Regions from separate parts of the Streptomyces sp. NPDC002092 genome, predicted to be linked through region 1. Evidence: riboswitches for the same ligand, from Rfam matches in the RefSeq annotation. Region 1 holds a riboswitch; each other region holds the start of a gene.
The links. Region 1 has a riboswitch for cobalamin ahead of ACWCRD_RS18430 (CbtB domain-containing protein). Riboswitches for the same ligand answer to the same signal wherever they lie in the genome.
Positions count from the first base shown of each region.

Region 1 (4,845 bases):
TGGCAGGTCGACCTGGGCGCGACCCACCGGGTCAGCCGGGTCACGCTGGCCTGGGAGCGTGCATACGGCAAGTCGTACCGCATCGAACTCTCCACCGACGGCACCGACTGGCAGACCGTCTGGTCCACCACGTCCGGCGACGGCGGTCTGGACACCGCCCGCTTCACTGGCACACCGGCCCGCTACGTCCGCATCCACGGCCTGCAGCGCGGCACCGACTGGGGATACTCGCTGTACGAAGTGGGCGTCCACAGCGCCTGAGGTCCGTCACCACCCCCGAGGACACACATGGCACGCATGCCGTCGGCCGAGCGGCGCAGACAGCTGACGGAAGCGGCGATCAGGGCGATGGCCCGGGACGGTGTCGCCAGGACGACGACCCGGTCCATCGCCGCCGAGGCGGGCGTGTCCCTGAGCGTCTTCCACTACTGCTTCGACTCCAAGCAGGCCCTGGTCGAGGCCGTCATCACCACCCTCACCGATCACTCGGTGACCGTGGTGAAGGAGGTCCTGCGGCCCAGGGCCACGCTGGAGGAGACCGTCCGGGCCGGTTTCCAGGCGTACTGGGACCACGTCCGCAGCCACCCCGACGAGCACATGCTTACGTACGAACTCACCCAGTACGCCCTGCGCGAGCCGGGTTTCGAGCACCTGGCGCGACGGCAGTACGAGCTGTACGGCGCCGCCTACACCGAGCTCATCGACGGGCTGCGCCGCACCATGGGCCTCCGACTTGCCGTCCCCGCGTCGGTGCTGGCCCGCTATCTGGCCGCCATGACCGACGGGCTGACGCTCAACTACCTCGTCCTCGGCGACCAGTCGGCCTGGGCCGACATCCTCGACACGGTCACGACCCACATCGCCGGCCTGGTCGATGACGATCTTCGCCGGGCCTAGAGCTGTCGTTCGGAACAGCAGAGGAGCCGAACGACAGGCCCTGGTCACAGCAGACGCACGACAGCCCTCCCCTTCGCGAGGGGCGGTGCCGAGGTCAGCGGGTGCCCGGTCCGCCGCTGCCGAAGGCCCCGCTGTTGCCCTCGCTCCAGCGCTTCCGCTTCTGCGAGGCACTCGTCCTGCTCGGTGTATTGCCGTGACCGGGCAGCTCGTGCGGGGTGAGCCGGTGCTCGCTGCGGGGGATCTCGGCGGGTTCGCGGTTCTCTTGTACCTCGCGGACCGGGCCGTCGTCCGGCAGCTGCGGCTGATCCTCCGGGCGTGGCGGAGCGGGTTCGCGGCGACGGATGCGGGCGCCCAGGAAGAAGGCACCGATCAGCAGGGCCACGACCGCCACCCCCACGACGACCAGGCCGATTCCGAGTGCGCCGCGGCCTGCGGCGATGTCCATCCATGAGGTGCTCATGGGCTCGCGGGTACCCATGGGACCCGGTGCCAACCGAACCGAGCGGCCGGACCGCGGTCACCGGTGTTTGAGGCGATCGGCGAAGGCAACCCGCCAGGTGTGACTTCGACGACCCAGCAGGAGCTCTTCCGCTTCCTGGAGGACCGCTTCGCCTGTGCGCAGGCGTGCACCGAGTGCGCACGCGCGTGTGCTCTGCGCGCAAGCCTCGTGGACCCGGACGGCACGGAGGAGCAGGAACTCGTACGACGCAAGGGCATCATGTGCGCGGAGGTGTGCGACGCGACCTGCCGTGTGCTGTCCGAGCAGAACCGCCTGGACGAGGCCGCCATCCGCATCCAGGTGGAGTGGTGCCGCACCGTGTGCCTGGAGTGCGCGCATGCCTTCGACCGGCTGCCGGGTGCCGAGGACGGCGCGAAGGCCTGCCGGCAGTGCGCCGATGTGTGCACGGAATTCCTCGCCACGCTGAACTGACGCTCACCACGGCGCCCCGACCGGCTGCCCGAGGCGCACGTTCCAGCGCCCGGACCTGCCGCTGAGCTCGATCGCCGTCAGCGGCGGGACGTCCGCGCGCCAGAACGCCGACTCCGGCGCGCCGAGCGCCCGGACCGCCGCGGCCCGTGCGGCCTCGGGCTCGACCACGGCGAGGGTCCGGCCGTGCGTCTGCGCGACCGTCTCCAGCCAGCCCGCCACCCGGTCGCACAGCGCCACCACCGACTCCCCGCCGTGCGGCGCGGCGGCGGGGTCCGACAGCCAGCGGGCCAGCGCCTCCGGCTCACGCTCGCTCACCTCCGCCAGCGTCGCACCGCGCCAGCGGCCCGCATCCAGTGCCGCCAACTCCGGCGCCTCCACGGCGTCGAGGCCGAGAGCGACGGCCGTCTCGCGGCAGCGCAGGGTGGGGGAGACCCAGACCCGTTCCGCCGCCGGGAGCGTGCCGGCGGCCGCCCGTGCCTGCCGCAGTCCGGCGGCGTCCAGCGCGCAGCCGTCGTCGAAGCGGGCCTGTCTGAGCGCCGCGGTGATCGCAGGTGAGACCAAGATCACTCGGCTCGTCATGTGTCCACTCCCGCGCTCGAGATCGCTCCGAAATCCTTGAACTGACCATGATCTGGCGGCGAAGGCGGCTCACCGGGGGCGCTCACGGCCGTCCCGTGCGCCCTTGGCCCCACCTCTGCTTCGCGGTACCTTCTCGTGGATATTGACGACGGCACAGCGGAAGCCGGTGGAATTCCGGCACGGTCGCGCCACTGTATGCCGGGCACGCACCCTGGGTGTGTGCCGGGCGAGTCAGACCCGCCCCGTCGTCGCGTGCACCACCGAGACGGGACGCGAGTTCCCCAGGAGGGCCTGCCATGGCGCAGTCTGTCGCTCAGCCGACCACCACCCCCACCGCCGTACCGGCAAAGCTGCCGATCGGCGCGATCGTCCCCTGGGCGGTCTTCTTCGGCATCCTGATGCTGGTTCTGCTCTACTTCGTCGGCGCCGAGCAGGGCGCCACCTCCGTGATGAGCGGGGACAACGTCCACGAGTGGGTGCACGACGCCCGCCACCTGCTCGGCTTCCCCTGCCACTGAGGGCGGCGAGAAAGCACAGCCGCCCATGAACTCGGCAACCGTCCGCAACCTCCTGGTGCGCGGCATGCTCGCGGGACTCGCCGCGGGCCTGCTCGCCCTCGTCGTCGCCTACTTCCTCGGTGAACCGCGCGTGGACGCGGCCATCGCCTACGAGGAGGCGCACTCCCATGAGCACGGCGTCGAAGCCGTCAGCCGCACGATGCAGTCCACCGCGGGCCTGTCCACCGGTGTCCTGGTCTACGGCGTCGCGTTCGGTGGCATCGCCGCCCTCGCGTACTGCTTCGCGCTCGGCCGCATCGGCCGCTTCGGGCCGCGCGCGAGCGCGCTGCTCCTGGCGGCCGCCGGGCTGATCAGCGTGTACGTCGTGCCGTTCCTGAAGTACCCGGCCAACCCGCCGTCCGTCGGCGACCCCGACACCATCGGCAAGCGCACCACGCTGTACTTCCTGATGGTGGTGCTGAGCGTGCTGCTGGCCGTCGCCGCCGTCATCCTGGGCAAGCGCCTCGCGCCCCGCCTGGGCAACTGGAACGCGACGCTCGCCGCGGGCGCGTTCCTCGTCCTCGCCATCGGGCTCGCGTACGCGTTCCTGCCGTCCTTCAACGAGGTCCCCAAGGACTTCTCCGCCACCCTGCTGTGGCAGTTCCGGCTGGCGGCCCTGGCCGTCCAGTTGACCCTGTGGACCTCCTTCGGGCTGGTCTTCGGGGTGCTGGCGGAGCGCCTTCTCGTCCCGGAACCGGTGCGGGCGAACGGCGCCACCCAGGCAACTCCCGTCGCCCACTGACCGGTTCCACCAGGTCACTCGGCAAAGGGCCCCCGGTCATCGACCAGGGGCCCTTTCCCTGTCCCTCGCCATTCCCAATTTCTGGAACACGTTCTACGGTGTGCGCCGTCAGGACCGGCCTGGGAAGCCTGGAGGCGCCGTGCACCTCGAATACACGCCCGAGCAGCAGCGGCTGCGCACCGAACTGCGCTCGTACTTCGCCGAGTTGGTGCCGGACAACGCCTACGCCCGGCACGGCGACCCGGCCGCCCAGAAACGCTTCTACCGCCAGACCATCCGGCGCCTGGGCACGGACGGCTGGCTCGGCGTGGGCTGGCCGAAGGAGTACGGCGGGCGCGGGCTCACCGCCATGGAGCAGTTCATCTTCTTCGACGAGGCCGCCCAGGCCGGCGTACCGCTGCCGCTGATGGCGCTGAACACCGTCGGCCCGACGATCATGCAGTTCGGCACGGACGAACAGAAGGCGTACTTCCTGCCCAAGATCCTCGCCGGCGAGATCGACTTCGCGATCGGCTACAGCGAGCCCGACGCGGGGACCGATCTCGCGTCCCTGAAGACGCGCGCCGTACGCGACGATGGGGGCACCTCCCGCTCGAGCGAATTCGAGAGTGGGGGAGAGTACGTCGTCAACGGGCAGAAGATCTGGACCACCAACGGCGACACCGCGGACTGGGTGTGGCTGGCGACCCGCACCGACCCCGACGCCCCGCCCCACAAGGGCATCACCATGCTCCTCGTCCCCACCACCGACCCCGGCTACTCCTGCACCCTCATCAACACCCTCGCCTCGCACGACACCACGGCCAGCTACTACGAGAACATCCGCGTCCCCGTCTCCCGCCGTGTCGGCGCCGAGAACCAGGGCTGGCGGCTGATCACCAACCAGCTCAACCACGAGCGCGTCACCCTCGCCGCCCACGGCACCATGGCCATCCGGGCGCTGCAGGACGTGCAGCGCTGGGCCACGGAGACCAAACTCGCCGACGGCCGCCGCGTGATCGACCTGCCCTGGGTGCGCCGCCGCCTCGCCCAGACCCACACCAGGCTCGACGCGATGAAACTGCTCAACTGGCGGATGGTGCACGCCGTCCAGAACGGCACGCTCACCCCGCAGGACGCCTCCGCGGTCAAGGTCTACG
Region 1 covers NZ_JBSFDG010000007.1:261,592-266,436, reverse strand. The annotation lists gene ACWCRD_RS18455 (galactose-binding domain-containing protein) at 1-261, shown strand, start outside; gene ACWCRD_RS18450 (TetR/AcrR family transcriptional regulator) at 289-897, shown strand; gene ACWCRD_RS18445 (DUF6479 family protein) at 992-1,357, opposite strand; gene ACWCRD_RS18440 (ferredoxin) at 1,457-1,828, shown strand; gene ACWCRD_RS18435 (histidine phosphatase family protein) at 1,832-2,407, opposite strand; cobalamin riboswitch at 2,540-2,668, shown strand; gene ACWCRD_RS18430 (CbtB domain-containing protein) at 2,704-2,925, shown strand; gene ACWCRD_RS18425 (CbtA family protein) at 2,951-3,706, shown strand; gene ACWCRD_RS18420 (acyl-CoA dehydrogenase family protein) at 3,846-4,845, shown strand, end outside.

Region 2 (4,845 bases), on a different contig from region 1:
GCCGGCTGCGCGCGATCTGGACGCCGGGGCACACCCCCGGCCACGTCTGCCTGCACCTGGAGGAGCAGCATCCGGGTCAACTCCCGGGCCACGGGCGGCTGTTCTCCGGCGATCACCTGCTCCCCGAGATCACCCCGCACATCGGCCTGTACGAGGACCCCGACGACACCACGGTCACCGACCCCCTCGGCGACTACCTCGACTCCCTCGAACGCGTCGGCCGTCTCGCCCCCGCCGAGGTGCTCCCCGCCCACCAGCACGTGTTCGCCGACGCTCCCGCCCGCGTACGGGAGTTGCTGGACCATCACGAGGAGCGGCTCACCGGCCTCAGGGCCCTCCTGGTGGAGCCGCTCACCCCCTGGCAGGTCGCCGAGCGCATGGAATGGAACCGGCCCTGGGCCCAGATCCCGTACGGGTCGCGGAACATCGCGGTCTCGGAGGCCGAAGCGCATCTGCGGCGGCTGGTGAAGCTGGGGCGGGCGGAGGCGGTGGCGGGGAGCGGCCCGGTGACGTACGTGGCGGTGTAAAGCGGTCGCGTCCGGTGATCCGCCGCTGGTACCAACGGTCCCATGGACCCGTTGCAGCAACTCCTCGCCGAACGCGCCTGCGAGCGTCTGATCCTCGACTTCGTCCACCGCCTCGACCTCGGCGAACCGGCCTCCGTGGCCGAGCTGTTCACGGAGGACGGCTGGTGGGAGTGGCCCCCTCCGGGGGACGGCCGGCGGTCCGAGGGACGGGAGGCGCTGCGGAAGTACTTCGGCGCGCGTCCCGCGGACAAGCTCTCGCGGCGGGTGATGTCCAACATCCGCACCACGGTGACCTCGGCGGACACGGCCGAGGCCACCTCGTACTTCACGACGTACCGGATCGAAGGCTGGACGGGCGGCATGGTCTTGGCCGGCCCTCCCGTCCAAGTGGGCCACTACGAGGACACCTTCCGCCGCGTCGACGGCCGCTGGCTGCTCGCCTCCCGCACCCTGCACCTCCCCTTCGGCGGCCCGACCCCGCACATCGGCCGCGGCCCCCTCGAACCCGTCCGCACCGACCGCGCGCCCTACGTCCCCTTCGCCGACGGCAGCGCGCCGCCGCTGTCCCAAGGGGTGCGCAGCGGTCCGCTGCTGTTCACCTCCGGGCAGGGCCCGCTGGATCCCGCGACCGGGAAGATGCCCGCGGACTTCGGCGCGCAGGCGCGGCAGGTGCTCGCCAACGTCGAGGCCGTCGTCGCGGCGGCGGGCGGCGACCGGCGGTCGATCACACGCTGCACCTGCTATCTGGCCGACCGCACCCACTTCGCCGAGTTCAACCGCGTCTACCGGGCCTTCTTCACGGACTGCTCACCCTTGCCCGCTCGTACGACGGTGGTGGCGGAGCCGGTCCGGGAGGGGGTGCTGGTGGAGGTGGACGCGGTGGCCGTCGTCGGCTGAGCACGCCCCCTACGCGATCGCTCGTATCAACTCCTCTGCCTTTCCTAGGAGTTCGACCTCCTCTCGGCTCATCGTCGCGTTGGCCGCGCGCCGCCGTCGGGCCTCCGTCAGGCGCTCGTCGGTGAGGTGGGAGGGGCCGGCGAGGAGGGCGGCCGGCATGGCGCGGGCGGCGTCGGCGACCGGTTCGTTCCCGACGGCGACCTGCGCGAGGATCATGGCGGAGATGCCCCAGTCCAGGCCCGGGTGACCCTCCTCCGCATTCCTCCAGTCGATCACGTACGGCCCCTAGGACGTCACCATCACATTGTCGTTGATCCGGCCCGTGCCGAGCAGCCTCCCGTCGTCATGGGCCGAACATAGCGCCGCACGCCTCACAGGCGGCTCTCAGCGTTTTCCTACGGGCCGGTACAGTGGCCGGGTCGTCATCACGCCGTACGGGGGGAAGCCGGTGCAATTCCGGCGCTGACCCGCAACCGTGAAGCCGCCCCACGCCGGGCGGCCAGCCGGACTGCCCCGCGCGGTTGTGACCGGCTCACGTGCGTCGGCACCCGTCGGCGTGCGGCACCGTCGAGGCATACGGAGCCGAGCCGCCGGGGTCGTCCCGTGCTGCCCGCTCCCGCAGGGAGAGGCACCCGCCGATCATGAACGTCGTCCGCCGCAGCGCCGCGGCCCTGGCCGCCACCACCGTCGTACTCGGTGCAGCCGTCCCCGCCTTCGCCGCGTCCCCCTCGCCGTCCCTGCCCGCCGGGCTGTACGGCACCTCCGACCCGAAGTACGACGGCGTCTGGCGCCAGTCGCTGGCGCTGCTCGCGCAGGACACCGTGGGGGTGAAGCCGGCGGCGAAGGCGGTGGACTGGCTGGCGGGACAGCAGTGTGCCAACGGGGCGTTCGCGCCGTTCCGCGCGGACCCGGCGAAGGCCTGTGACGCGAAGCTCATGGTGGACACGAACAGCACGGGCGCCGCCGTGCAGGCCCTTGCCGCGCTCGGCGGACACGGGAGCGTCACCGGCAAGGCGGTCGCCTGGCTGAAGTCCGTGCAGAACGAGGACGGCGGCTGGGGCTACGCCCCGGGCGGAGCGAGTGACGCGAACTCGACGTCCGTCGTCATCGGCGCGCTGACCGCCGTGGGCGACAAGCCGGACCAGGTCGTGAAGGACGGCAAGTCCCCTTACGACGCCCTGCTGAAGCTCGCCCTCCCCTGCGGCGGCGACGGCTCGGGTGCCTTCGCCTTCCAGCCGGACAAGAAGGGCAGGCTGTCCGCCAACGCGGACGCGAGCGCGGCCGCGGTCGTGGGCGCACTCGGCAAGGGGCTGGCCGGGGACTCCCCCGAATCCACCGGCGCCACTCCGACGTGCAAGAAGGCCACCGGCCCCGAGCAGGCCGCGCAGAACGGTGCCGCGTACCTCGTCAAGGCCCTGGCCGAGGACAAGCACCTGACGTCGGCGCTGCCCGGCGCCAAGCCCCAGCCCGACTACGGCAACACGGCCGACGCGGTCCTCGCCCTCGCCACCGCGGGCCACGGCGACAAGGCTGCCGACGCCATGCGCTGGCTGGAGACCAACTCCGCCGCGTGGGCCCGGCAGGCCGGACCGGCCGCATACGCGGAGCTGATCCTCGCGGCGCACGCGGAGCACTTCGACGTCCACGACTTCGGCGGCCAGGACCTGGTCAAGCTCCTCAACGCGACCGGCCCCGCGCCCGCCAGGCACCGGCACAAGGCGGCCCACAGGGACGACTCCGGCGTCAGCGTCTGGTGGATGGTCGGCGTCGGCCTCGTCGGCGGCATCGGCGTCGGCTTCCTGATCAGCGGCCGCAAGAAGAAGGCGCAGCCGTGATACGCCGCTTCGCCCCGCTCCTCGCCGCCCTGTTCCTGACCCTGACCGGCAGCGGCCAGGCGCAGGCCGCCGGTTACCGCTACTGGTCCTTCTGGGACTACGACGCCGGTCACTGGACGTACGCCACCCAGGGCCCGGCCACCGCCCGCCCCTCCGACGGCGCCGTCCAGGGCTTCCGCTTCTCGGTGAGCGAGGACTCGGGCGACTCGGCGAAGCCGCGTGGGGCGGTGTCGTTCCCGGTGATCTGCGCGCGGACGCCCGCGCAGGACGGCAAGAAGCGCGTGGCGCTCGTCCTCGACTTCGGTACGGCGGCGGACGCACCGTCCGGGGAGACACCGCCGGTCCGTCGCACGGTCTGCGCGCGGGTGCCTGCCGACGGCACGACGGCGGATGCGCTGGCGGCGGTGGCGAAGCCGCTGCGGTACGACACGAACGCCCTGCTGTGCGCCATCGCCGGGTATCCGGAGAAGGGGTGCGGGGAGCAGGTCTCCGGCGGGAAGAAGCCGACAGCCGCCGCGCAGAAGGGGGACAAGACGGGCGGTCCGTCGGTCGGGCTGTTCGTGGGGGCGGGCGCAGTCGCGCTGCTGGCCGCAGCAGCCGTGTGGCAGGCACGGCGACGCAGGCATGCGTAGCCGCGCTGCCAAGCCCGCGCAAGCGGGCAATCGTGCCGCTCGCCCCCGTGGCCTGCGGGCATTCGTGCCGCCTGGGGCGGCACCCGACCCGAAGAACCGTCCCGCACAACTCCACCCCGGAGCCTGGTGGCTCTGGTCCCTGGGCCTGGGCACCGCAGCCACCCGCACCACCAACCCCCTCCTCCTCTCCCTCCTCATCACGGCGTCCGCGTACGTCGTCGTCACCTGCCGCCCCCGAACCCCCGGTTCCCACGCCTACTCCGCCTTCCTCAAACTCGCCCTCGCCGTCCTCCTCATCCGTCTCGTCTTCGCGGTCGCGCTCGGCTCCCCCATTCCCGGCACCCACGTGATCGCCACCCTCCCGGAACTCCCGCTCCCGCACTGGGCGCAGGGCATCCGCCTGGGCGGCAGGGTCACCGCCGAGTCGCTCCTCTTCGCCTTCTACGACGGCCTGAAACTGGCCACCCTCCTCATCTGCGTGGGCGCCGCGAACGCCCTCGCCAACCCGTCCCGTCTCCTCAAGTCCCTGCCCGGCGCCCTGTACGAGACCGGCGTCGCCGTGGTGGTCGCCCTCACCTTCGCCCCGAACCTCATCGCCGACGTCCAGCGGCTGCGCGCCGCCCGCCGTCTGCGCGGCCGCCCGGACAGCGGCATCCGCGGTCTGCTGCAGGTCGGGCTCCCCGTGCTTGAGGGCGCGTTGGAGCGTTCGGTCGCGCTCGCCGCCGCGATGGACGCCCGCGGCTACGGCCGCACGGCCGAGGTCCCGCCCGCCGTCCGCCGCACCACCGCCGCCCTCACCCTCGGCGGCCTGCTCGGCGTCTGCGCGGGAACGTACGGGCTACTCACCGCCGAAGGCGGCACATACGGCCTGCCCCTGCTGCTCGCCGGGGTCGTCGCGGCCCTGGCCGGTCTGCGGCTGGGCGGCCGGCGCAGTCTGCGTACCCGATACCGGCC
Region 2 covers NZ_JBSFDG010000008.1:357,535-362,379, reverse strand. The annotation lists gene ACWCRD_RS20995 (MBL fold metallo-hydrolase) at 1-527, shown strand, start outside; partial or broken gene ACWCRD_RS20990 (nuclear transport factor 2 family protein) at 570-1,016, shown strand; gene ACWCRD_RS20985 (RidA family protein) at 1,011-1,424, shown strand; gene ACWCRD_RS20980 (hypothetical protein) at 1,434-1,700, opposite strand; cobalamin riboswitch at 1,816-1,946, shown strand; gene ACWCRD_RS20975 (prenyltransferase/squalene oxidase repeat-containing protein) at 2,066-3,259, shown strand; gene ACWCRD_RS20970 (SCO2322 family protein) at 3,256-3,891, shown strand; gene ACWCRD_RS20965 (energy-coupling factor transporter transmembrane component T) at 3,884-4,845, shown strand, end outside.
Region 2: another riboswitch for cobalamin. It lies ahead of ACWCRD_RS20975 (prenyltransferase/squalene oxidase repeat-containing protein); the one in region 1 lies ahead of ACWCRD_RS18430 (CbtB domain-containing protein).

Region 3 (4,845 bases), on a different contig from region 1:
GGTTTCCACGACACCGCCAACGCGATGGCCACCACCATCTCGACCGGCGCGCTCAAGCCCAAGGTCGCGGTGGCCATGTCCGCCGTGCTGAACCTTGCGGGTGCCTTCCTCTCCGTGGAGGTCGCCAACACGATCTCCAAGGGTCTCGTCGACGAGACCGGCATACGTCCCGAGGTCATCTTCGCGGCGCTGGTCGGCGCGATCCTCTGGAACCTGCTGACCTGGCTCGTCGGGCTTCCCTCCAGTTCCTCGCACGCCCTGATGGGCGGCCTGATCGGCGCCACCGTCGCCTCGGCCGGCATGGGCGCGGTCCACGGTGACGTGCTCGTCACCAAGGTGCTCATCCCGGCGCTCGCCGCCCCGATCGTCGCGGGCCTCGCAGCGCTGCTCGCGACCCGGCTGTCGTATTCCCTGGGCACTCTCGGCAAGCAGGCCGACGGCAAGGCCGCCGAGAAGGGCTACCGCGTCGGCCAGATCGCCTCCGCCGGCCTGGTCTCGCTGGCCCACGGCACCAACGACGCACAGAAGACGATGGGCATCATCACCCTCGCCCTGGTCGCCGGCGGCGCCGTCGCTCCCAACTCCGACCCGCCCACCTGGGTCATCCTCTCCGCGGGCCTCGCCATCGCGCTCGGCACCTGGCTCGGCGGCTGGCGCATCATCCGCACCATGGGCAAGGGTCTGACCGAGCTCCAGCCGCAGCAGGGCTTCGCCGCCCAGACCAGTGCGGCCACGGTCATCCTGGCCTCCTCGCACCTCGGCTTCTCCCTCTCCACCACCCACTCCGTCTCCGGTTCGGTGATGGGCGCGGGCCTCGGCCGCAAGGGCGGAGTGGTCCGCTGGTCTACGGCGACCCGCATGCTCGTGGCCTGGTGCCTGACGCTGCCGGCCGCTGCGCTGGTCGGTGCGGGCGCGGAGTCCGTGACGGATCTCGGCGACTGGGGCACCGCCGTCGTCGCCGTCTTCCTGGTCGCCGCCAGCGCGGCCATCTGGAAGATCTCCCGGCGCGAGGTCGTCGACGCGTCGAACGTCAACGAGAGCGAGGAGCCGCCCGGCGTGGTGACCACGGCGATCGCCGCCGTGACCCCGCCCCCGGCGGGCACGGTGACCGAGGACCTGACGGCCACGATCCCCGCCCCGTCCTCCGTGACCGCCGTCCCCGACCCGGCGACCCCGCCGGCCGCGGCCGTCTGAGCCCGCCCACCCGGTACGAAGGAAGAGAAGCAGCATGAAGATCGACTGGGCAGCCCTGGGCTCCGTCTTCGGCGTCAGCCTCGCGGTCACGGTGGGCCTCGTGGCCCTGTTCACCCTCGGCATCATGGGCCTGTCGCGCCGCGAGCGGGCCGTGGCGCAGGGCAACTCGGCGTCCCTCGCGGTGGCCGGCGCGTACGTGGCCTTCGCGGGCTGCGCGGCGGCCGTGGCGTACGGAATCCATCTGGTGGTCACCAAGGCCTGAGGCCGCGGCCGGACCGGCCTTTCCCACCGTCCCTTGGGGCGAGGACGCACCCTTTCGTGCCTCCTCGCCCCATGGGTTTTTCATGCACGGTTCAGAGCGCCGGGTGTGGGCCTCAGCACACTCCCCCGTCGCAGGTCAACGGCAAGTTGACTGCCGTTCGGGGGCGTGGTGGACTGCCGAAGCCATCTACGGCGGCGCGAGAGGAAGCCGGTGCAAGTCCGGCGCGGTCCCGCCACTGTCACCGGGGTAGTAAGCCCCGGGAGCCAGGAACTCTCACCGCCGGTCTCGTCGAACCAGGGCGTGGACACCCTGAGTGAGGACATGTCGCCATGCCAGCCTGCCGTTTGAGGTTCAGGACCAGGTCGCTGCTCGACCCCACGGCCGGCTGAGCCGATGCGTGCCGATCGCGTCTTCGCGTACGGCGCCGCCGCCGGCCTCCTCGGTGACCATCTGCTCGGCGATCCGCGCCGTGGGCATCCGGTCGCCCTGTTCGGACGGGCCGCCGGGGCCGTGGAGCGGGTGTTGTGGCGGGACCATCGCGGGCGGGGCGCGCTGCACACCGCCGTGTGCGCCGGGAGCGCCATCGCGCTCGGTGTCGTCGCGCAGCGGGCCCTACGTCCGTCCCGTGCCGCCTCCCTCGCACTGACCGCGGCCGCCACCTGGGCCGTCGTCGGGGGGACTTCGCTCGCGCGCGAGGCCCGTGGCATCGGGCGTGCGCTGGAGGCCGGGGACGTCGAGGGCGCCCGGGCCAGGCTGCCGCATCTGTGCGGGCGGGATCCGCAGGCCCTGGACGCCGACGGGATCGCGCGGGCGGTTGTGGAGTCCGTCGCCGAGAACACGTCCGATGCCGTCGTGGGGGCGCTGGTGTGGGGGGCCGTGGGCGGGGTGCCGGGACTGCTCGGGTTCCGGGCCGTCAACACGCTCGACGCCATGGTGGGGCACAAGTCGGCCAAGTACCGGCGGTACGGGTGGGCTTCGGCGCGGCTGGACGATGTCGCGGGGTGGCCGGGGGCCCGTCTGACCGCCGTGCTGGCGGCCGTCGCGGGGGGTGACCGCCGGGGGGCGGTGCGGGTGTGGCGTTCTGACGCCGCGAAGCATCCCAGCCCCAACGCCGGGCCCGTGGAGGCGTCGTTCGCCGGGGCGCTGGGGGTGCGGCTGGGCGGGACCTTGTCGTATGGGGGGCGGGTCGAGCATCGGCCTGTGCTGAACGCGGAGGGGCGGGCTGTGGAGGTCGGGGACATCGAGCGGGCTGTGCGGTTGTCGCGGCGGGTGGGGTGGCTGGCGTTGGGGGTCAGTGCGGCTGGGGCGGTGCTGCGGGGCCGGGTCGCACGGCGCCCGGCGGTGGGGGCTGTGCCCACCCTCCCCCACTCTCGGCTTCACTCGAGCGGGGGGACCCCCATCGCCCCAGCGGAACGACTGCCCACAGCCTTCGGCGGTGCGTCATGAGCGGCGGGGGGCTTCTTGTTGCCGGTACGACCTCCGATGCCGGGAAGAGTGTCGTCACCGCCGGGATCTGTCGTTGGCTGGTGCGGCAGGGGGTCAAGGTTGCGCCCTTCAAGGCGCAGAACATGTCCCTGAATTCGTTCGTGACGCGCGAGGGTGCCGAGATCGGGCGGGCTCAGGCCATGCAGGCGCAGGCCTGCCGGGTCGAACCGACCGCGCTGATGAACCCCGTGCTGCTCAAGCCCGGTGGCGAGCAGAGCAGCCAGGTCGTGCTGATGGGCAAGCCCGTCGGCGAGCTGAGTGCGCGCGGGTATCACGGTGGGCGGCAGCAGCAGCTTCTGGGGACCGTGCTCGACTGTCTCGCCGAGTTGCGGGGCACGTATGACGCCGTGATCTGTGAGGGTGCGGGTTCTCCCGCCGAGATCAACCTGCGCCGGACCGACATCGTGAACATGGGGATCGCCCGCAACGCACGGCTTCCCGTGCTCGTGGTCGGTGACATCGACCGCGGCGGGGTCTTCGCCTCCTTCTTCGGAACCGTCGCCCTGCTCTCGCCCGAGGACCAGGAGCTGGTCGCCGGGTTCCTCGTCAACAAGTTCCGGGGTGACGTCAGCCTCCTGGAGCCAGGGCTGGACATGCTGCACGGCCTCACCGGACGGCGCACCTACGGCGTCCTGCCCTTCCAGCACGGCCTCGGCATCGACGAGGAGGACGGGTTGCGGGTCTCGCTCCGGGGGACGGTGCGGGAGTCGAACGTGGCGCCGCCCGTCGGCGAGGACGTGCTGCGGGTCGCCGTGTGCGCGATCCCGCTGATGTCCAACTTCACCGACGTGGACGCCCTGGCCGCCGAACCGGGCGTCGTGGTGCGGTTCGTGGACCGGCCCGAGGAACTCGCCGACGCCGACCTCGTCGTCGTACCGGGGACCCGGGGAACGGTGAAGGCCCTGGAGTGGCTGCGCGAGCGGGGACTTGCCGACGCCCTGGTCCGCAGGGCCGCCGAACAGCGGCCCGTCCTCGGCATCTGCGGTGGCTTCCAGGTGCTCGGCGAGCACATCGAGGACGAGGTCGAGAGCCGGCGCGGGCATGTCGAAGCGCTCGGAGTGCTGCCCGTGCGGGTGCGGTTCGCCCGCGAGAAGACCCTCACCCGGCCCGTCGGGGAAGCCCTCGGCGAGCACGTCGAGGGATACGAGATCCATCACGGGGTCGCCGACATAGGCGGAGGGGAAGCCTTCCTGGACGGCATCCGCGTCGGGCAGACCTGGGGCACGCACTGGCACGGTTCGCTGGAGTCGGACGGCTTCCGGCGGGCCTTTCTGCGCGAGGTGGCGGCCGCCGCGGGCCGTCGTTTCGTACCGGCGCCCGACACCTCGTTCGCCGCGCTGCGCGAGGAGCAGCTCGACCGGCTCGGCGACCTGATCGAACAACACGCGGACACGGACGCGCTGTGGCGGCTCATCGAGTCGGGCGCGCCGCAAGGACTGCCTTTCATTCCACCGGGAGCGCCCGCATGAGCACAGTGTTGTTGTTGTCGACCGCCGACACGGATCTGTTGGCCGCCCGGGCCTCGTCCGGTGCCGACTACCGGATCGGCAACCCGACCCGGGTGGATGTGACGGAGGAGCTGCCCGGCCTCCTCGACGGCGCCGACATCGCCGTCGTACGGCTGCTGGGCGGGAAGCGGGCCTGGGAGGACGGGCTCGCCGCGCTCAGGGCGTCCGGGATCCCGACCGTGCTGCTCGGCGGGGAGGCCGTCCCCGACGCAGAGCTGATGGCCGAGTCGTCCGTGCCCGCCGGTGTCGTGGCGGAGGCGCTCAGGTACCTCGTCGAGGGCGGGCCCGCCAACCTGACGGAACTCGCCCGGTTCCTGTCCGACACCGTGCTGCTGACCGGCGAGGGTTTCGTCGAGCCGCAGAAGATGCCGGAATACGGCATCCACGGCGAGCGCC
Region 3 covers NZ_JBSFDG010000009.1:58,212-63,056, forward strand. The annotation lists gene ACWCRD_RS21640 (anion permease) at 1-1,194, shown strand, start outside; gene ACWCRD_RS21645 (hypothetical protein) at 1,229-1,456, shown strand; cobalamin riboswitch at 1,608-1,749, shown strand; gene ACWCRD_RS21650 (cobalamin biosynthesis protein) at 1,850-2,902, shown strand; gene ACWCRD_RS21655 (cobyric acid synthase) at 2,899-4,410, shown strand; gene cobN (cobaltochelatase subunit CobN) at 4,407-4,845, shown strand, end outside.
Region 3: another riboswitch for cobalamin. It lies ahead of ACWCRD_RS21650 (cobalamin biosynthesis protein); the one in region 1 lies ahead of ACWCRD_RS18430 (CbtB domain-containing protein).

Region 4 (4,845 bases), on a different contig from region 1:
TCTACTGGTACCAGATGCTGTGGGTGCTGATCTCCACGGCGCTGACCATGACGGCGTACAAGCTGTGGCAGCGTGACCAGCGCGCCCGCGCCGCACAGAAGGGCGGTGCGGCGGAATGAACCACGGCGTGAACGGCGTCGCGCTCGGCGTCTTCATCTTCTTCTTCCTGGCCGTCACGGTCATGGGCTTCCTGGCCGCGCGCTGGCGCAAGGCCGAGAACGAGCAGAGCCTCGACGAATGGGGCCTGGGCGGCCGGTCCTTCGGCACCTGGATCACCTGGTTCCTGCTCGGCGGCGATCTGTACACGGCGTACACCTTCGTCGCCGTACCCGCGGCGATCTACGCTGCGGGCGCGGCGGGCTTCTTCGCCGTGCCGTACACGATCCTGGTGTACCCGCTGATCTTCACCTTCCTGCCCCGCCTGTGGTCGGTCTCGCACCGGCACGGGTACGTGACCACCTCGGACTTCGTGCGCGGCCGCTTCGGCTCGAAGGGGCTGTCGCTGGCGGTGGCCGTCACCGGCATCCTGGCGACGATGCCGTACATCGCCCTGCAGCTGGTGGGCATCCAGGCGGTCCTCGACGTCATGGGGATCGGCGGCGACGCGGGCTCCAACTGGTTCGTGAAGGACCTGCCGTTGCTGATCGCCTTCGGTGTGCTGGCGGCGTACACGTACTCGTCGGGTCTGCGCGCGCCCGCGCTGATCGCGTTCGTGAAGGACGCGCTGATCTACATCGTCATCGCCGTCGCGATCATCTACATCCCGATCAAGCTGGGCGGGTTCGACCACATCTTCGCCAAGGCGGGCGAGGCCTTCAGCGCGACCAACCCGGCGACGGGGAAGCCGCGCGGGGCGCTGGTCCCGGCCGAGGCGAACCAGTGGACGTACGCCACGCTGGCGTTGGGCTCCGCGCTCGCGCTGTTCATGTACCCGCACTCGATCACCGCGACGCTGTCCTCGAAGAGCCGTGACGTGATCCGGCGCAACACCACCATCCTTCCGCTGTACTCGCTGATGCTGGGCCTGCTCGCGCTGCTCGGCTTCATGGCGATCGCGGCGGGGGTCAAGGTCACCAACGGGCAGCTGGCGATCCCTCAGCTGTTCGAGGACATGTTCCCGAGCTGGTTCGCGGGCGTGGCCTTCGCGGCCATCGGGATCGGCGCCCTCGTCCCGGCGGCGATCATGTCGATCGCGGCCGCGAACCTCTTCACCCGCAACATCTACAAGGACTTCATCAAGCCGGACGCGACGCCGGAACAGGAGACCAAGGTCTCCAAGCTGGTCTCGCTGCTGGTGAAGGTGGGCGCCCTGGTCTTCGTCCTGACGATGGACAAGACGGTCGCCATCAACTTCCAGCTGCTGGGCGGCATCTGGATCCTGCAGACATTCCCGGCCCTGGTCGGCGGCCTGTTCACGCGCTGGTTCCACCGCTGGGCGCTGCTCGCGGGCTGGGCGGTCGGCATGGTCTACGGCACCCTCGCCGCGTACGGCGTCGCCTCGCCCACGCAGAAGCACTTCGGCGGCTCCAACGCGGCGATCCCCGGCATCGGCCAGATCGGCTACATCGGCCTCACGGCGTTCGTCCTGAACGTTCTGGTGACGGTGGTCCTGACCTTCGTACTCAAGGCCCTGAAGGCCCCGGAGGGCGTCGACGAGACGAAGCCGGACGACTACACGGCGGACGCGGGCGACCCGGGCGTCCAGGTGGAGCTGCCGCCGGCGACGGCGGGCGCGTCCCACTAGCGGTCACGGCGATCAGCGGGCCGTCGGAGAAATCCGGCGGCCCGTTGTCGTACCCGTCCGGCAGACTCGGGACCATGGACATCGTGATCAGACAGGCGGAACCCGGTGAGTACGAGGTCCTCGGTGAGATCACCGCCCAGGCCTATCTGCAGGACGGCCTGCTCACCTTCGGTGAAAGCGACTGGTATCTGGCCGAGTTGAGGGACGTCGCCAAGCGGGCGGCAGCCGCGGAGGTGCTGGTGGCCGACCTGGGCGGCCGGCCGATCGGCGGCGTCGCCTACGTCCCGTCCGGCGGCCCCATGGCGGATCTGGCCGGCCCGGGAGAGGCCGAGATACGCATGCTGGCCGTCGACCGGGCAGCGCGCGGCCGAGGCGCCGGAGAAGCCCTCGTACGCGCCTGTGTCGACCGGGCAAGAGCCGCGGAGTGCTCCGGCATCGTCCTGTGCACCCAGCCCGTCATGCACGCCGCCCACCGCATCTACGAGCGCGCCGGCTTCGTCCGCGCCCCCGAGCGCGACTGGAAGCCGATCCCGGGCGCCGAGTTCACGCTCCTCACCTATGAGTTGACACTCTGACACGCTCCGAAGTCGCCGCGACACAACATATGGGGGTGCTGTCCTCACCCGGCACAAGATGTATGCTCATGCTCGCTGTCGCCGCAGGGGAATCCGGTGTGAATCCGGAACTGTCCCGCAACGGTGTACCCATAGGTGTTCGCGCGCATATGGGCGTCAGTCCGAGGACCTGCCGACGGTGTGCCCGGCCCATCCGGCCCGGGTGCTTCGACGTCCGGGCCTCGTGGAGTGGGCCGGTGGACGCGACGCCGTGTGCGCTCGTGACTGCCCCCTGCCCTCCGCAAGGCCCCCGTGCCGAGCGAGGGAGAGCCTCACGTGACCATCGCGCCAGCAGACCCGGTTTCAGCCAGCGCCGCCGTGTCCGACGACGGCCTGGGAGCCGCGCTGCTGCGGACCCTGACCGAGCTGACCGCCGACCTCCCCGACGCCGACCCCGGCCGGGTCGCCGCCGCCGCGCTGCGCGGCCGGTCCGCCCGTGCGGACGAGACGCAGCTGCGCGAACTGGCCACGGAGGCGGCGGCCGGGCTCATCTCGGAGGACCCCGCGTACAGCAGGCTGGCAGCCAGGCTGCTGACGATCGGCATCGCCGCGGAGGCCGCCTCGCAGGGCGTCATGTCGTTCACGGAGTCCGTCGCCGTGGGCCATCGGGAGGGGCTGATCGCCGACCGCACGGCCGAGTTCGTACGGGTCCACGCCCACCGCCTCGACGCGCTGATCGACCTCGAAGCCGACGACCGCTTCGGCTACTTCGGCCTGCGCACGCTCCACAGCCGCTACCTGCTCCGGCACCCCCTCACCCGCAAGGTCATCGAGACGCCCCAGCACTTCATGCTGCGGGTGGCGAGCGGACTGGCCGAAGACACTGCATCTGATTCAAAGACGGGCAGCCGCTCGGTGGACGAAGTGGCCGCGCTCTACGGCCTGATGAGCCGCCTCGACTACCTTCCCTCCTCCCCCACCCTCTTCAACTCCGGCACCCGGCACCCCCAGATGTCGTCCTGCTACCTCCTCGACTCCCCACTCGACGAGCTGGACTCCATCTACGACCGCTACCACCAGGTCGCCCGCCTCTCGAAGCACGCGGGCGGCATCGGTCTGTCGTACAGCCGCATCCGCGCCCGCGGCTCCCTCATCCGCGGCACCAACGGCCACTCCAACGGCATCGTCCCGTTCCTGAAGACCCTCGACGCCTCGGTCGCCGCCGTGAACCAGGGCGGCCGGCGCAAGGGTGCGGCCGCCGTCTACCTGGAGACCTGGCACTCGGACATCGAGGAGTTCCTGGAGCTGCGCGACAACACCGGTGAGGACGCCCGCCGTACGCACAACCTGAACCTCGCGCACTGGGTCCCGGACGAGTTCATGCGCCGCGTGAACGCCGACGGGCAGTGGTCCCTGTTCTCCCCGGCGGACGTGCCGGAGCTGGTGGACCTGTGGGGCGAGGAGTTCGGCGCCGCCTACCGCAGGGCGGAGGAGGCGGGGCTCGCGAAGAAGACCATCCCGGCCCGCGACCTCTACGGCCGCATGATGCGCACCCTCGCCCAGACCGGCAACGGCTGGATGACCTTCAAGGACGCCGCCAACCGCACCGCCAACCAGACGGCCGAGCCGGGCCATGTCGTCCACTCCTCCAACCTCTGCACGGAGATCCTGGAGGTCACGAACGACGGCGAGACGGCGGTCTGCAACCTGGGCTCGGTCAACCTCGGCGCGTTCGTGGCCGGTGGGGACATCGACTGGGAACGGCTGGACGAGACGGTCCGCACGGCCGTGACCTTCCTGGACCGCGTGGTCGACATCAACTTCTACCCCACCGAGCAGGCGGGCCGCTCCAACGCCCGCTGGCGCCCCGTGGGCCTGGGCGCGATGGGCCTCCAGGACGTCTTCTTCAAGCTGCGCCTGCCGTTCGACTCCCCCGAGGCCAAGGCCCTGTCCACCCGTATCGCCGAGCGCATCATGCTCGCCGCGTACGAGGCCTCCGCCGACCTCGCCGAGCGGAGCGGACCGCTGCCGGCCTGGGAGAAGACCCGTACGGCCCGCGGCGTCCTGCACCCCGACCACTACGACACCGAACTCACCTGGCCGGAGCGCTGGGCGGCCCTGCGGGAGCGCATCGCGACCGTCGGCATGCGCAACTCGCTCCTCCTCGCGATCGCCCCCACCGCGACCATCGCGTCGATCGCGGGCGTGTACGAGTGCATCGAGCCGCAGGTCTCCAACCTGTTCAAGCGCGAGACGCTCTCCGGCGAGTTCCTCCAGGTCAACTCCTACCTGGTGAAGGACCTCAAGGAGCTCGGTGTCTGGGACGCCCGCACCCGCGAGGCCCTGCGCGAGGCGAACGGCTCGGTGCAGGACTTCACCTGGATCCCGGCCGACGTACGCGCCCTGTACCGCACGGCGTGGGAGATCCCGCAGCGCGGCCTGATCGACATGGCGGCGGCCCGCACGCCGTTCCTCGACCAGTCCCAGTCCCTGAACCTGTTCCTGGAGACGCCGACCATCGGCAAGCTCTCCTCGATGTACGCGTAC
Region 4 covers NZ_JBSFDG010000015.1:198,428-203,272, forward strand. The annotation lists gene ACWCRD_RS31915 (DUF3311 domain-containing protein) at 1-119, shown strand, start outside; gene mctP (monocarboxylate uptake permease MctP) at 116-1,744, shown strand; gene ACWCRD_RS31925 (GNAT family N-acetyltransferase) at 1,819-2,319, shown strand; cobalamin riboswitch at 2,382-2,510, shown strand; gene ACWCRD_RS31930 (ribonucleoside-diphosphate reductase subunit alpha) at 2,635-4,845, shown strand, end outside.
Region 4: another riboswitch for cobalamin. It lies ahead of ACWCRD_RS31930 (ribonucleoside-diphosphate reductase subunit alpha); the one in region 1 lies ahead of ACWCRD_RS18430 (CbtB domain-containing protein).